Regions from separate parts of the Pseudomonas sp. SWRI51 genome, predicted to be linked through region 2. Evidence: riboswitches for the same ligand, from Rfam matches in the RefSeq annotation. Region 2 holds a riboswitch; each other region holds the start of a gene.
What was found. Region 2 has a riboswitch for cobalamin ahead of HU720_RS10305 (ABC transporter substrate-binding protein). Riboswitches for the same ligand answer to the same signal wherever they lie in the genome.
Positions count from the first base shown of each region.

Region 1: another riboswitch for cobalamin. It lies ahead of HU720_RS00115 (CbtB domain-containing protein); the one in region 2 lies ahead of HU720_RS10305 (ABC transporter substrate-binding protein).
Region 3: another riboswitch for cobalamin. It lies ahead of HU720_RS00550 (TonB-dependent receptor); the one in region 2 lies ahead of HU720_RS10305 (ABC transporter substrate-binding protein).

Region 1 covers NZ_JABWRG010000001.1:19,277-24,077, reverse strand. Annotated here, with positions in the region: gene cobN (cobaltochelatase subunit CobN) at 1-1,346, opposite strand, end outside; gene cobW (cobalamin biosynthesis protein CobW) at 1,350-2,417, opposite strand; cobalamin riboswitch at 2,515-2,712, opposite strand; cobalamin riboswitch at 2,773-2,994, shown strand; gene HU720_RS00115 (CbtB domain-containing protein) at 3,091-3,276, shown strand; gene HU720_RS00110 (CbtA family protein) at 3,287-3,982, shown strand; gene HU720_RS00105 (cobalamin biosynthesis protein) at 3,982-4,392, shown strand; gene cobM (precorrin-4 C(11)-methyltransferase) at 4,421-4,801, shown strand, end outside.
Region 2 covers NZ_JABWRG010000024.1:16,907-21,707, reverse strand. Annotated here, with positions in the region: gene HU720_RS10310 (iron ABC transporter permease) at 1-471, opposite strand, end outside; gene HU720_RS10305 (ABC transporter substrate-binding protein) at 468-1,481, opposite strand; cobalamin riboswitch at 1,606-1,804, opposite strand; gene HU720_RS10300 (heparan-alpha-glucosaminide N-acetyltransferase domain-containing protein) at 1,878-3,044, opposite strand; gene pncB (nicotinate phosphoribosyltransferase) at 3,193-4,392, opposite strand; gene HU720_RS10290 (nicotinamidase) at 4,389-4,801, opposite strand, start outside.
Region 3 covers NZ_JABWRG010000001.1:113,246-118,046, forward strand. Annotated here, with positions in the region: gene HU720_RS00545 (TonB-dependent siderophore receptor) at 1-1,879, opposite strand, end outside; cobalamin riboswitch at 1,988-2,196, shown strand; gene HU720_RS00550 (TonB-dependent receptor) at 2,305-4,440, shown strand; gene HU720_RS00555 (ABC transporter ATP-binding protein) at 4,465-4,801, shown strand, end outside.

The sequences.
Region 1 (4,801 bases), on a different contig from region 2:
CAGGGGCGTTGGTCGAGGTGGTCAAGGTCGTTGGTTACGCCGCCGAGCAGTTGCTGAATGAGCGCAGTGCCGCTGTCCGGCAGCCCGGCAACCGGGTAGCCCTGCCCCTGCATGGCCTGCAGGATATTCAGCGCCGCCCCCGGCGTATCCAGGCCGACACCGTTGCCGATGCGCCCGTCGCGGGTCGGGTAGTTGGCCAGCACCAGGGCGACGCGCTTTTGCGGGTTATCCAGGCGCGCCAGTTCGACCCAGCGGCGCGCAAGTTCAGCGACAAAGTCCATGCGCTCAGGGTGCGCGCGGTAGCACACCACGTCGGACTGGCTGCGCTCGCTGTGCCAGGCAAGGTCTTTGAAACTCACCGGGCGGGTGATGATGCGCCCGTCCAGCTCCGGCAAGGCAATGTGCATGGCCAGGTCACGGGCGCCCAGGCCCTGCGCGCTCTGCTGCCACGCCGGCTGGTTGTCCTGGGCGCAGATCGCCTGCAACACCGGCACGTCACGGCGCAGCGGGCGCAGGTTGGGGCGTTCGGGGCTGGACAGGGCAAAGCCTGTGGTATTGATGATGACCTCGGCCTCGACCTCGTCCATCCACGCCTCGACCTGTTCAAGGCATGCTGACTCCTTCAGGCTGGCCACGGCGATCGGCAACGGGTTCAGCCCGCAGGCCTGCAGGCGCTGGCAGAACACATCGATGAACCCGGTGTTGGCCGCCTGCAGGTGCGAGCGGTAGAACAGCAGCGGAGCCACTGGCCACTGCGGGTTCCATTCGGCGTACCAGTCCTGCAGCACCGCACTGGGCAGTGTTGGGTGGTAAACCGCCGTGCGCGGCAGCGGCTGGGGTTCGTCCCAGGCGTAATCGCGCTCCAGCCAAAGGCTTGCGAGGCAGTTGAACAGGTTGAGCGCATTGGCCTTGCCGCCTTGGCGCAGGTAATGCCAAAGGCGCTCGGCCTGCGCCCCGGTGACATTGCCCAGGCCGGTGAGCTCCGGGTCCGGGCGGTCATCGCCCGGCACCATGATCAGTTGCACGCCGCGGCTGGCCAGCTCGACCAGTTGCTCGACGCCATAGCGCCAGTAACCGACCCCGCCGTGCAACGACACCAGAATCACCTTGGCATGGCGCAGCACCTCGTCGACATACAGGTCGACCGAAGCGTGGTTCTGCACCTGCATGGGGTTGGCCAGGCGCAGGCTGGGGAAGTGTTCAGGCAGTTGCTCGGCGGTTTCGGCGAGCAGCGCCAAGTGCGAATCGCCGCTGCACAGAATCACCAGTTCCGCTGGGGTCTGGCCAAGGTCAGCGATACTGTCGTCCGGCACGAAGCCGCCGGGCTGGGTGCGCAGCAGGTGCATCGGTCAGGCGCCCAGCGCCTGGCGCAGGCGGGCTTCCAGGTGCACGGCATCGAGGTCCTGACCGATCAGCACCAGGCGGGTGATGCGTGGTTCTTCGCTGCGCCAGGCGCGGTCGAAGTGTTTGTCGAAACGGGTGCCGACACCTTGGATCAACAGGCGCATCGGCTTGCCAGGGATGGCCGCGAAGCCTTTGGCGCGCAGAATGCCGAACTCGGTGACCAACTGCGTCAGGGCGCCCATCAGCAGGCTTTCGTCGGCTTCAGGCAGGTCGATGGAGATGGAGTCGAAGGCGTCGTGATCGTGGTCGTCATGGTCGTCGCCGTCGTGGTGCGAATCGTGGTGAGTGCGCCGGCCATCGATGTGCGCTTCGGATTCGGCACCGACACCCAGCAGCACGTCCAGCGGCAGCCGGCCACTGCTGGCCTCGATCACCTTGACCGCTGGCGGCAGCTCTTGCGCGACTTCTGCGCGGACCTTGGCCAGGCCTTCGGCGTCGATCAGGTCGGCTTTGTTCAACACCACCAGGTCGGCGCTGGCCAGTTGGTCGGCGAACAGCTCGTGCAGGGGCGACTCGTGGTCCAGGTTGGGGTCGAGCTTGCGCTGGGCGTCGACCTGGTCCGGGTAGGCGGCGAACGTGCCGGCGGCTACGGCCGGGCTGTCGACTACGGTAATGACCGCATCGACCGTACAGGCGTTACGGATTTCTGGCCACTGGAAGGCCTGCACCAAAGGCTTGGGCAGCGCCAGGCCGCTGGTTTCGATAAGAATGTGGTCAAGGTCGCCACGGCGGGCAACCAGTTCACGCATCACCGGGAAGAATTCTTCCTGCACGGTGCAGCACAGGCAGCCGTTGGCCAGCTCATAGACGCGGCCATTGGCCTCTTCTTCGCTGCAGCCGATGCTGCATTGCTTGAGGATTTCGCCATCGATGCCCAGCTCACCGAACTCGTTGACGATGACCGCAATGCGGCGGCCTTGGGCGTTGTCGAGCATGTGCCGCAGCAACGTGGTTTTACCCGAACCGAGAAAACCGGTAACGATGGTGACGGGGAGCTTGGCCAGTGTTTTCATGCGAGTGCCCTTGGCTGCAATGGCGCGGGCATGCGGCGGGACCGCCACGGGCGCTGATGGCCGGGCGTGTTCGCCACCGGATCACCCCGCCCGGTTTAAAGTCGAAAAGTTGCGAGGCAGGTCTCCTGGCTTGCACAGTGCCGGCCGCTAAGCCAGCAGGTGGGCGCCTTCCCGCATTCGCAGTGGCCATGCCAACCTTGTCGGATGTGCTTACAGTTGCGGGGGCAGCCGCGGCTTGACCGCGTTCCCGTCTTAGCTCCAGCACCGCTGGAGAACCTCGAAACGGCAAGGCTACGCAGTGCCCGCAATCCGGTCAACCGCCGTGGCGATTGACGCCCGCCCTGCCCCGTGATTTGCTAGCGAACTGCGTCCAGGTGCCCCTTAGGGGTGAAACGGGAAACCGGTGCGCCTTGAGCCTTTACAAAAGGGCCAGGCAAATCCGGTGCTGCCCCCGCAACGGTAAGCGAGAGAAGTGTCCAGACCACTGTGCCGCGCATTGGCATGGGAAGGTGACACTTGAACGGAGCCCTGCTCCGCCTCGCAAGCCCGGAGACCGGCCTGACGTCAACTCAACACCCCGCGGTGGGCGGGCGCTGTCGTTTACCCTGGGCCCTGGTGCCCGGGGTCGCCGCGCTTGCCCGTTGCCACAACAAAAGCAGCAGAGGAACGCGTCATGCCTATCAGCACCGCCAAACACAGCATCGCCACACCCGCCACGCTCAGCCAGCGCCTGATGGTTGCCATTGGCGCCAGCGTGCTGGGCCTGTCCCTGGTGTACTTCGCCGGTTTTTCGCATATCGAAGCGGTGCACAACGCGGCCCACGATACCCGCCACAGCGCCGCCTTCCCCTGCCACTGAGTAGCCCAGCATGATTACCCGTATCGCCCGTACCGCGGGCTTCAGCGGGCTGCTTGCAGCCTTGCTGCTGACGTTGCTGCAAAGTTTCTGGGTAGCCCCGCTGATTCTGCAGGCCGAAACCTATGAAAGCGCCGCCCCCGCGGCAAGCCACCCTGCTGAAGGTGAAGCTGTCGCCGCGCATGAACATGAACACAGTGCCGAAGCCTGGGAGCCTGAAGATGGCTGGCAGCGCGTGCTGTCCACCACCGGTGGCAATTTGGTGGTAGCCGTCGGCTTTGCCCTGATTCTCGCAGCGCTCTACAGCCTGCGCGCACCGGGCCGGGTCAGCAGCGGCGCCTGGTGGGGCCTGGCAGGCTTTGCGGTGTTCTGCCTGGCGCCGACACTGGGCCTGCCGCCCGAGCTGCCCGGCACGGCCGCTGCCGACCTGGGCCTGCGTCAGAACTGGTGGGTCGGCACCGCTGCCGCCACCGCTGTCGGCCTGGCACTGCTGGTGTTCGCCCGGCACTGGTTGCTCAAGGTGCTTGGCGCCGTGCTGCTGGTCATCCCCCACGTGATCGGCGCTCCACAGCCAGAGGTGCACGAAAGCCTGGCACCCGCCGCACTGGAGACTCAGTTCAAGATTGCTTCGTGGCTGACCAACGCGGCGTTCTGGCTTGCGCTGGGCCTGCTCAGTGCGTGGCTGTACCGCCGCTCCAGCGACGCCTGATGGCCTGCCCCCACCCCGAGCCTGTGCTGTTCGCAGGCTTCGGCTGCCGGCGCGGCTGCTCGCAGCAAACCCTGACAGCACTGCTGCACCAGACCCTTGCCAAGCATGCCCTGCCCTTGAACGCCGTGCGCGGCATCGCCAGCATTCAGGTCAAGGCCGACGAGCCTGGGCTGCTGGCGCTGGCCGAGGCACTCGGGTTGCCTTTGATCTGCTTCGAAGTCAGCCAGTTGGCGAGGGTTGAGCACCTGCTCAGCCAGCGGTCAGCCAGCGCCTTCGAACATACCGGTTGCTGGGGCGTTGCCGAAAGCGCCGCACTGGCTCTGGCCGAAGGCCACAGCCTGCTGCCTCACTTGCGGGTTACACGCCAAGTGCTTGATGGCGCTACCCTGGCGCTGGCTTGCGGCCGATAATGCCTCCTTTTACCCGCAAGGATTTTTCATGACGGTCTATTTCATCGGTGCCGGCCCCGGCGACCCCGAGCTGATCACGGTCAAGGGCCAGCGGCTGATCAACCAGTGCCCGGTGATCATCTATGCAGGCTCTCTGGTCCCCCCAGCGGTACTGGCCGGCAACACCGCCGAACGCGTGATAAACAGCGCCGAGCTGCACCTGGAACAGATCATCGAGGCCATGCGCCAGGCCCATGCCGATGGCCAGCACGTCGCGCGCGTGCACAGCGGCGACCCCAGCCTGTATGGCGCCATCGGCGAACAGATCCGCCATCTGCGCGAACTGGGCATCGACTACCAGATCATTCCAGGGGTAACCGCCACGGCCGCCAGTGCAGCGCTGCTTGGCTGCGAGCTGACCCTTCCGGAC
Region 2 (4,801 bases):
GCCGGCAAGAATTACCTGGGCGTTGTTGTGGCTGCTGCCGCTGGCGCGCGCCAATAGCAAAACCAGCGCGAACGCCGCCAACGCACCGACGAAAGCACCACCAGACAATGACAGCAGCGTCCCCCCCAAGCCCAGCAAACCAACTGCCACGGCGCCGGTCGATGCGCCGGCAGACAGGCCTAGCAGGTAGGGTTCGGCCAGCGGGTTGCGCAACAGCGCCTGCAGGATTACCCCGCAGGTGGCCAGGCCAGCACCACAGGCGGCAGCCACCAGCGTGCGCGGCAGGCGGTAGTTCCAGATGATGCCGGCGTCTATCGGGTCGAGCACGTGGCCTGCCTGCCACAGGTGGTTGGCCAGCACCTGGGCGACCACCTCGAAGCTCAGGCGCGTTTCGCCGATTGCGATACCGGCCAGCAGCGCTGCCAGCAAGGCAAGCAGCGCGACGGCGCCAAGAGGAAGCATGCGGTTCATGGTTGCGGTGCTTTACCGGTGGCGAAGGCCGTGGACAGGCGCTCCAGCCCAGGGAACAAGCGGATGCCGGCTTGCATGGCGTCAGCATCGAGCACTATTACGCGGCCGTTCCTGACCGCGTCCATGTTCTTTGCTACCGGGTCGCTGTGCAGGAATTCAAGCTTCTTTTCGACGTCGTCCGCCGGGAAGCGGCGGCGGTCCATGCGCGCGATGATCAGCCATGTGGGATTGGCTTTGGCCAGCGTCTCCCAGCCCACGGTCGGCCACTCCTCGTTGGACTCGACCACGTTGCGCACGCCCAGGGTTTGCAGCATGAAATCGGCCACGCCCTGGCGGCCTGCTACATAAGGGTCCATCTCAAGGTCGGCGCTGGAGAACCAGAACAGCGCGCTGGTGGCGCTGAGGTCCTTGCCGGCAAGCTGCTGGCGAGCATGCTTGAGCTTGCCTTTGAGTTGGTCATTGAGGGCCACGCCCCGCGCCTGAACGTCGAAGATTTCGGCAAGCTCGCTGATGCTTTTATAGATGCTGTCGATACGAAACGGCTGCAGGCGGGTGCCGTCGGCGCCCACCAGATTGTCCTTGCCCTCGCAGTCCGATGGCAGCAGGTAGGTCGGGATTTCAAGCTCGGCGAACTGCTCGCGGGTGCCGACCACGCCCTGGGCGCCGACCATCCACTCGAACTGCACCGCCACCAACTGCGGGCGCTTGCCGACTACGGCCTCAAAGCTTGGGTCGTTGTCCGCCAAACGCGGCACCTTGGCATTCTGTTCGGCAAACTCGGGGAGCACGTTGTTGAACCACAGCGAGGTGCCCGCAAGCTTCTCACCAAGGCCCAAGGCATAGAGCATTTCGGTGCCGGCCTGGCCGATGGTCACTGCACGCTCCGGGGCTTGGGCGAAGGTCTGCGCTACACCGCAGTTGTCGACGGTCAGCGGGTAGTGCGTGGCGCCAGCATGGGCAGCACATGCCAGCGACAGGCTGGCGAGCAGTGTGGCGAAACGGGGCAGCATGAGGGGCGATCTCCTATCGGGCTGTGTACGGCATGAACACACGGACAGGCATCGCAAGGCCCATTGCGGCCGGCAACGGACAGCACCCGCAAGGGGTGGAGATGGCCATCCCGGACACCCCGCCGGTTGGTGAATGTGCGCCGGCAGGTCTCCTGACTGGTGCGTCCTGGCCCTGCGCCAGCCTTCCCGGAGGTTCGCTCCAGTGGCATTGATGGCGCGGGCTCGGCACCTACAGTTGCGGGGGCAGTTCCCGTTGGCTTGCCACTGGCAAGCCGGGGATTCCCTGTTAGTTCCCTGGGGAAACCGGCGGACGGCATGGTAGACCATCAGCCGCCAGGGGGAAACGTTTTTGCTGCCCACATAAACCACAGCGCGGTGTAGGGGCAGATAGTGGCATTACAGATACTTGAGCCAGGCGATATCCCGCCGGCGAGCCTTCAACTGCGCGAACCAACGCACTGGCAGGTAAAGGGCAGCCGCCAGTACCACTGCCACCAGCCAAACCGCACTGATAGCCTCAAAACCGAAATACCCGCCACGGTTGAGCCCAAACACCGCCACGCAGGCGAGGTACAACAGCTTCAGCACATACAGGTGCAGCAGGTAGAAGAACATGGGCGCCGCGCCAAACACTGTCAGCGCGTTGATCCAGCGGGTAGTCCCGGCTCGTTCGAAGCCGCGCAGTAACAACAGCCCACAGCCCAGCGTCAGGGTCAGAAACACCAGCGACGGCGGGTACTTGGTGATGTTGAAAAAGCTCATCACACTTTGCGTGACGTTCGCGTAGCTGCTCCATGGCGCTTCGCCGTAGCCATTGATCAGGCGCAGCAGCGCGAACCCAAGCAGTGCCGCGCTACCGGCCAGCAACAGGCGCTTTTGCCGGGCCCCTGCCTGGCTGGCACGGCCAAACCACGGCCCAAGGCCATAGCCTATGGCAATTACGCCAATCCACGGCAGCACTGGGTAGGAAGTGCGCAGGCGCAGGCTGTCGCAGGCTTGCAGCCAGCCACGGTCATGCAGGATGGCCCACGGCACGTGCAGTGCCGACTCAGGCCCAAAATGCAGGGCATCGAGCAGGTTATGCCCGGCAATGATCACTGTGCCCAGGGTGATGAGCGCAGCGCGCGGCAGCCACACCAGTACGGACAGGGCAATCATGCTGATGCCAATCGCCCAGATGACCTGCAGGTAGATCACCGTCGGCGGCAACTGGAAGGTCCAGGCGAAGTTGACCAGAGTGAATTCCAGCGCCACCAGAAACAGTCCGCGCTTGAACAGAAACGCCGAGACATCCCCACGGCCCTGGTACTTCTCGCCGTACAGCCAGGCTGACAGCCCTGTGAGCAGCACGAACACAGGTGCGCACAAGTGGGCGAGGGTGCGGCTGGCAAACAGACCGGGGTCGGTCAGTTCGACGTTCATCGGGTCGCTGACCTGATGATGCATGAAGAACGTCTCACGCACGTGGTCGAGCAGCATGAAGAGAATCACCAGCCCGCGCAGGGCGTCAATGCTCTGCAGGCGCTGGGATAGCAGGGTAGGGGGGGCTGATGCGCTTGTCATGGAGGAGAGGTCACAGGCAGAAAGATCACGATAAGAAACGTTATCTTATAACCATGCACCTACCGATTCACAGCGTTTTTTGGACCTTCGAGCCCAAAGCTACAAGCTGCAAGAAAGCGCCAATCCGCTTTTGCTTGCCGCTTGCTCCTCACGCCACCTTGAACACATGCCGCAGATAGCTCACGAAATTCTCGTCCCGGCATTGGGTCTTGCCTGGGCTGTCGGAAATCTTGGCCACAGGGGCGCCGTTGCAGGCGGTCATCTTGATCACCATGTTCATCGGCGCCACACCCGGAATATCGCAGGTGAGGTTGGTGCCAATACCGAAGCTTACGTGAATGCGGCCGCTCAGTGCCCGGTACAGTTCGAGCATCTTGGCGAAGTCCAGCCCGTCGGAGAAGATCAGCGTCTTGCTTTGCGGGTCGATGCCCAGGCGCTGGTAGTGGGCGATGGCTTTTTCGGCCCAGACCAATGGGTCGCCGGAGTCGTGGCGCAGGCCGTCGAACAACTTGGCAAAATACAGATCGAAGTCCTGCATGAACGCATCCATGCCGATGCAGTCGGTCAGGGCGATACCCAACTGCCCGCGGTATTCGCGAACCCAGCATTCCAGCGCAGCAGCCTGGCTGTCGACCAGGCGTGGGCCGAGTTGCTGGTGCGCCATGAACCATTCATGGGCCATGGTGCCGATGGGTTTCAAGTCGTACTCGCGGGCCAGGTGTACGTTGCTGGTGCCGACGAAGCGCCCGGGGAAGTCCCGCTTGAGAATGTGCACCACCTCTTCCTGCACCCGGTACGAGAAGCGCCGCCGGGTGCCGAAGTCGGCCAGCTGCAAGCCGGCCAGTTCATCGGCACTGGCCTCGGCCTTGAGCCAATCAAGCTTCTGGTAGAGGCGCTCGCCGACTTGCTCGATGACCACGTCGCGGTACCGGTAGCGGTTGCGCACCTCGCTGATGATCGCCAGTAACGGGATTTCGAACAGGATCACGTGCAGCCACGGCCCGCGCACGCGGATGGCCAGTTGCCCGGCATCGTCCAGGCCTACCTGCACGTAGCGCAGGTTGAAGCGGAACAGGCTGAGGAAGCGAATGAAGTCCGGCTTGATGAACGGGATCTTCTCAAGGTAGGCCAACTGGTCCAGGGTGACCGACAGCTCGCTCAACTGCTCGACCTGGTAGCGGATCTCGGCCAGGTACGGCGCCAGGTCTTCGTTGTTGCGGCAGCGGAATTCCCATTCCACTTCGGCGTTGGGGTAGTTGTGCAGCACCGCCTGCATCATGGTGATCTTGTAGAAGTCGGTGTCCAGCAGGTTCTGAACGATCCGTGGGCCGAATACGCTGTCGGTCATGGGCGGGGCTCCTTGAGGGCGGTGAGTTGGGTGTCTAGCGCTTGTTCGTCGGCGCACAGGTAGATACCGGCGGCTTGCATCTCGCTGCATGCGGCGTTGGCGCCATCGGCACTCAGGGCGCAGCAGGCCGGCAGGTACAGCAGCACTTCGAAGCCCGCCCGGCGCAGTTGCAGGGCAGTGGTGCGCACGCAGTAGTCCAGGGCCAGGCCGCCGACGATGATCGCCTGCACCTGCTGCACCTTGAGGTATTCGATGGCGCCGGTGGAGCGGCGTTCGGCCAGGTCGTGGTAGCAGGCGCCGTAGGGGTGCAGGTCTGGCTCCACGCCTTTCCAGACGAAGTAGTCGTAGTCGATGGGGGCGGGCAGGCCAGGTAGCAGCTCGAAGCCTGCGGTGCCGGGGACGCAGTGGC
Region 3 (4,801 bases), on a different contig from region 2:
CGCCCACATAGTTGAATGCAGCGCCGACATCCGAGCCGCGCAGCGCGCCATCCTGGAACTCGTAAACGCCCAGCAGGCTACCGCTATGCCGGGCAATACCCAGCAGGTCGCTGCCCTCAGGCAGGCTGGCATCACCCTTGGTCACTTCTGCATCGATGTAGGCGTACGCCCCTATCACGCGCACAGCGTCGGTTACCTGGCCGCTGAACTGCATGTCCAGGCCCTGGCTGCGCGCCTTGCCAGCGGCAACGCTGTCGCCAAGGGCATCGGTGGTGAGGACGTTTTCCTTGTCGATGCGAAACAGCGCAATGGTGGCGCCAAGACGGCTGTCGAGCAGGTCGAGCTTCACGCCGGTCTCGTACCCCAAGCCTTTTTCCGGTTTGTACACCTGGCCCTGGGTGCCGAGGGTGTTGGGCTTGAACGAGGTGGAGGCGTTGGCGAACACGCCCACCTGCGGCGTCAGTTGGTAAAGCAGGCCGATGCGCGGGGTGGCAACGTCCTTCTCCTGGCTGCTGCTGACCCCGCTGGTACGGTTCAGGGAAGTCTGCTCGATGTGCTCCAGGCGCACGCCCACCAAGCCACGCAGGCGCTCGGTGAAGGCAATCTGGTCTTGCAGGTTCAGTGCGTAGCTTTCGGTGTGCTCGTGGAAATCGTTGGCGCGGGTCAGCGCGGGCTTGGCCTGGCCGTACACCGGGTTGTAGATGTCCAGGCCGTAGCCGAGCAGGGTGGCGCTTTGTGGGTACTTCTGGCTGTTGCGGTAATTCTCGTATTCAAGGCCGATCAGCGTCTGGTGCTCCCAGCCCGCCCAATTGAAGGTGCCGTGCAGCTCGGCCTGGGTGATGTTGTCGTTCCACTCGAAGTCGCGCTCGCGGTAGAAGCGGGTGATGGTGCTGCCGACCACCGCCTGTGGTTCGGAGCTGGCGCCCTTGAGCGTGCCTTGGGTGTAGTGGTTGGCCAGGCGCAGCTTCCAGTCATCGCTGAGCATGTGCTCAAGCGCCAGGTCCACGGTCTGGTTGTCGTTGCGGATCTGCCCATCATTGGGCTCACCGAGGAAAGTCGAGCGTTTGACCGAGCCCAGGTCACCGTTGACGGCCGCAATGCCCCGGTCGAATACCGACTCGGTGCGGGAAAACTCGGTGTCCAGCAGCAACCGCGTATCGGGCGACAACTGCCAGCTCAACGACGGGCTGACGATGCGCCGTTCGCTGTTCACATGGTCGCGGAAGCTGCCGTTGTCTTCGACGGCCATGTTTATCCGCCCCAACAGGCTGCCTTCGCTGTCCAGCGGCGCGTTGGCGTCCAGGCTGGTGCGGTAGCGGTCCCAACTGCCGGCGCTCAGGCTCAGGTTGCTGAAGGTCTCGGCCTGCGGGCGCTTGGTCACGATATTGACCAGCCCGCCGGGGTCGCCACGGCCGTACAGGCTGGCCGCCGGGCCTTTGAGCACTTCGATGCGCTCGATGTTGGAGGTGTCCGGGGCGCTGTAGCTGCCTCGGTTGACGGCAAAGCCGTTCTTGTACAGCTCGCCGGTGGTGAAACCGCGCACGCTGTAGTTGAGGAAGGTCAGGCCGCCGAAGTTGTTCTGCCGCGCCACGCCGCCGGCAAAGTCCAGGGCTCGGTCAATACGCGTGGTATTGAGGTCCTTGAGTACCTGCGCCGGGATGACCTCGATGCTTTGCGGGGTATCGCGGATGTCGGTATCGGTGCGGGTGGCGGTGGCCGAACGGGTCGCCCGATAGCCTTGCACCGGGCCGTCGGCGCGTTCTTCAACGTAGGCGTCGGTAATCGAGATGGCTTCCAGCGTCAGGGGTTCTGCGGCGTAGAGCGATTGCCCAAACATACCGAGGGTCAAACCGGCCAGCAGGGGTGCGTGATGTTTCAACAGGGGGGTTCTCCATGGCAGATGTAATAACATAACATCTGCGCTGGCTAAAACGCTATCGCCGCACGATGGCAACGTGCCTGTTGACCACGGGCCGTTTTGATGGTCATCTGCGCGCCTGTTTCAGGTGCCCCCTGCCGCCGTGCATGGGGTGAAACGGGAAGCCGGTTCGTCATCCTCGCGGTGATCAGTCCGGCGCTGCCCCCGCAACGGTATACGAGCGAAGCATTCGATACGCCACTGTGCTCCGGCATGGGAAGGCGAATGTTTCATGACCCTCGTGAGCCCGGAGACCGGCCTGAAGCATCGTTTGGCAAACCCGCGGTGGGCGGGCGCAGGCCGGTTTTCGTAGGCGCGTGCGCCTGCGCTTTCCCTATGCGTTGTTCCCTCCGGGATTCTTTCATTCCTGTTTCAAGTGGAAAGATATGTCCCGTTATTCGTTGTTCCGTTCCTTCCCTGGCCACATGCTGCGTGCAAGCCTGGTGCCTTGTGTATTCCTCAGCGCAGGCGCCCAAGCCGCTGAAGATGAGCCGCTGGCATTGCCCGCCACGGCCATCACCGAATTCGCTGACGCGGCTGCCCAGCCCGACCTGCGCACCCCTGGCACCAGCGGTTCTAGGCTGAACCTCACGCCGCTGCAAACCCCTGCCAGCGTCACCAGCATCAGCGCCGAGCAGATCCAGGCGCGCAATAACGCCACCGTGCAGGACGCCGTCACCCGTTCCCCTGGCATCACCTTCATCGGCACGCCCGGCAACGGCGGCACGGCGCTGTCGGCACGTGGCTTCACCGGCCATAGCTCGACCATGCAGTTGTACGACGGCACCCGCCTGTATGTCGGCGCCGGCACCGTGACCTTTCCGGTCGACACCTGGGCGGTGGAGCGCAGCGACGTGCTGCGCGGCCCAGCATCAGTGCTGTACGGGGAGGGCGCCACGGGGGCGGTGATCAACGTGGTGCCGAAAAAGCCGTTCGAAGGTGACATCCGCAATCGCCTGCGCCTGGGTTACGGCTCCAATGACCGCCAGCAGATGGCGCTGGACAGCGGCGGGTCGCTGAGCGACACCCTGAGCTATCGCTTGAACCTCAACAAGCTGGCGAGCAATGGCTGGGTGGACCGCGGCGAGTCCGACAGCATCGCCCTCAGCGGTGCGCTGCGCTGGCAGCCCAACGAAGACCTGAGCGTGACCCTGAGTCACGATTACGGCGACCAGAACCCGCAGCAGTACCTCGGCACGCCGTTGATCGACGGGCATTACCGCGAGTCGTTGCGCGACCACAATTACAACGTGGCCAACGCCGAGCTGCATTACAACGACCAGTCCACACGCCTGGTCACCGACTGGGTAATCAGCGACACCCTCACCGCCAGCAACCAGTTGTATTACCTCAAGGCCCAACGCCGCTGGCGCAACGCCGAAAGCTACACCTGGCAGCCCGGCAACCTGATCGAGCGCAGCAGCTTCATCAGCATCAAGCAGACCCAGGAGCAGATTGGCGACCGCCAGTCGTTCACCCTGCAGCACCCGCTGTTTGGCCTGGACAGCCAGACCGTGGTGGGCGCGGACTACAATTCCATTCGCTTCCTGCGCAAGCACGACTTTGGCTATACCCTGGCCGATACCGTGCCGGTGACAGGCTCTGGCGGCGGCAGCTACATCAGCGACGACCCGTTCCGCTCGCGCGAAGCCAACCAGGCGCGGCAGTTCTCGCTGTTTGCCGAAAACCGCACGCAGCTGACCGAACGCTTGTCGCTGGTCACCGGTGCCCGCCGCGACCAGGTGCACCTGAACCGCGACAACCTCGATGACGACACCCGCAGCGACCGCAGCCTGACAGGCGATAACTGGCGCGCGGGCCTGGTGTTTGCGCTAAGCGAAGAGCTGTCGGTGTACGGCCAGTACGCCACCAGCACCGAAGGGGTCAGCGACCTGTTGACCCTGAGCTCGGAGCAGCAAAGCTGGGACTTGAGTACCGCCAAGCAGACCGAAGTTGGCATCAAGCAGATGCTGCCCGAAGGCCGCGGCGAGTGGACGCTCGCGGCCTACCACATCGTCAAGAAGAAGCTGCTCAGCACCGACCCGCTCAACCCCAAAGTGCAGCAACAGGTTGGCCAGCAGTCCTCGGACGGCATCGAGGCCACCCTTGAACTGCGCCTGCCCTATGAGGTGCAGTTGTCTGCCAACGCCGCCTGGGTGCGCGCCAGGTACGACGACTTTACCGCTGACGGCAACGACTACAGCGGCAACCGCCCGACCAACGTGCCGCGTCGTTCGGCCAACCTGTGGCTGAGCAAGGATTTTGCCCAACGCTTCAGCGCAGGTGCAGGCGCGCGGTACGTCGACAGCCGTTATGGCGACAACGCCAACACTGTCAAGGTGCCGAGCTACACCGTGCTCGACGCAAGCTTCGACTGGCATGTGCAGCCGGACCTGACCTTGGGCCTGCAACTGAACAACCTGTTCGACCGCCAGTACGCCACCACCAGCGAGAACGGCGGCCGGCAGTGGTACCTGGGCGAGCCGCGTTCGTTCTTCGTGACGGCTGACTACAGCTTCTGACCGTTGCCGCAGGAGGCGCCGAGCATGACCAGTTTGACCATCGACGACTTGCGCTGGGCACTGCCTGGGCCGCGCCTGCTGCTCAATGGCGTGAACGTGCAGGTGCAGCAAGGCGAATTCGTCGGGCTGATCGGCGCCAATGGCAGCGGCAAGACCAGCCTGCTGCGTTGCGCCTACCGCGCCACGCAGCCCACGGCCGGGCGGGTCAGCCTGGGCGGGGAAGACCTGTGGCAGCGCAGCCCGCGCTGGTGCGCGCAGCGCATTGCAGTGGTGCTGCAGGAATTTCCCGAGGAGTTTGGCCTGAGCGTTGCCGAGGTGGTGGCCATGGGGCACACGCCACACAAGGCCCTGTTCGACGGTG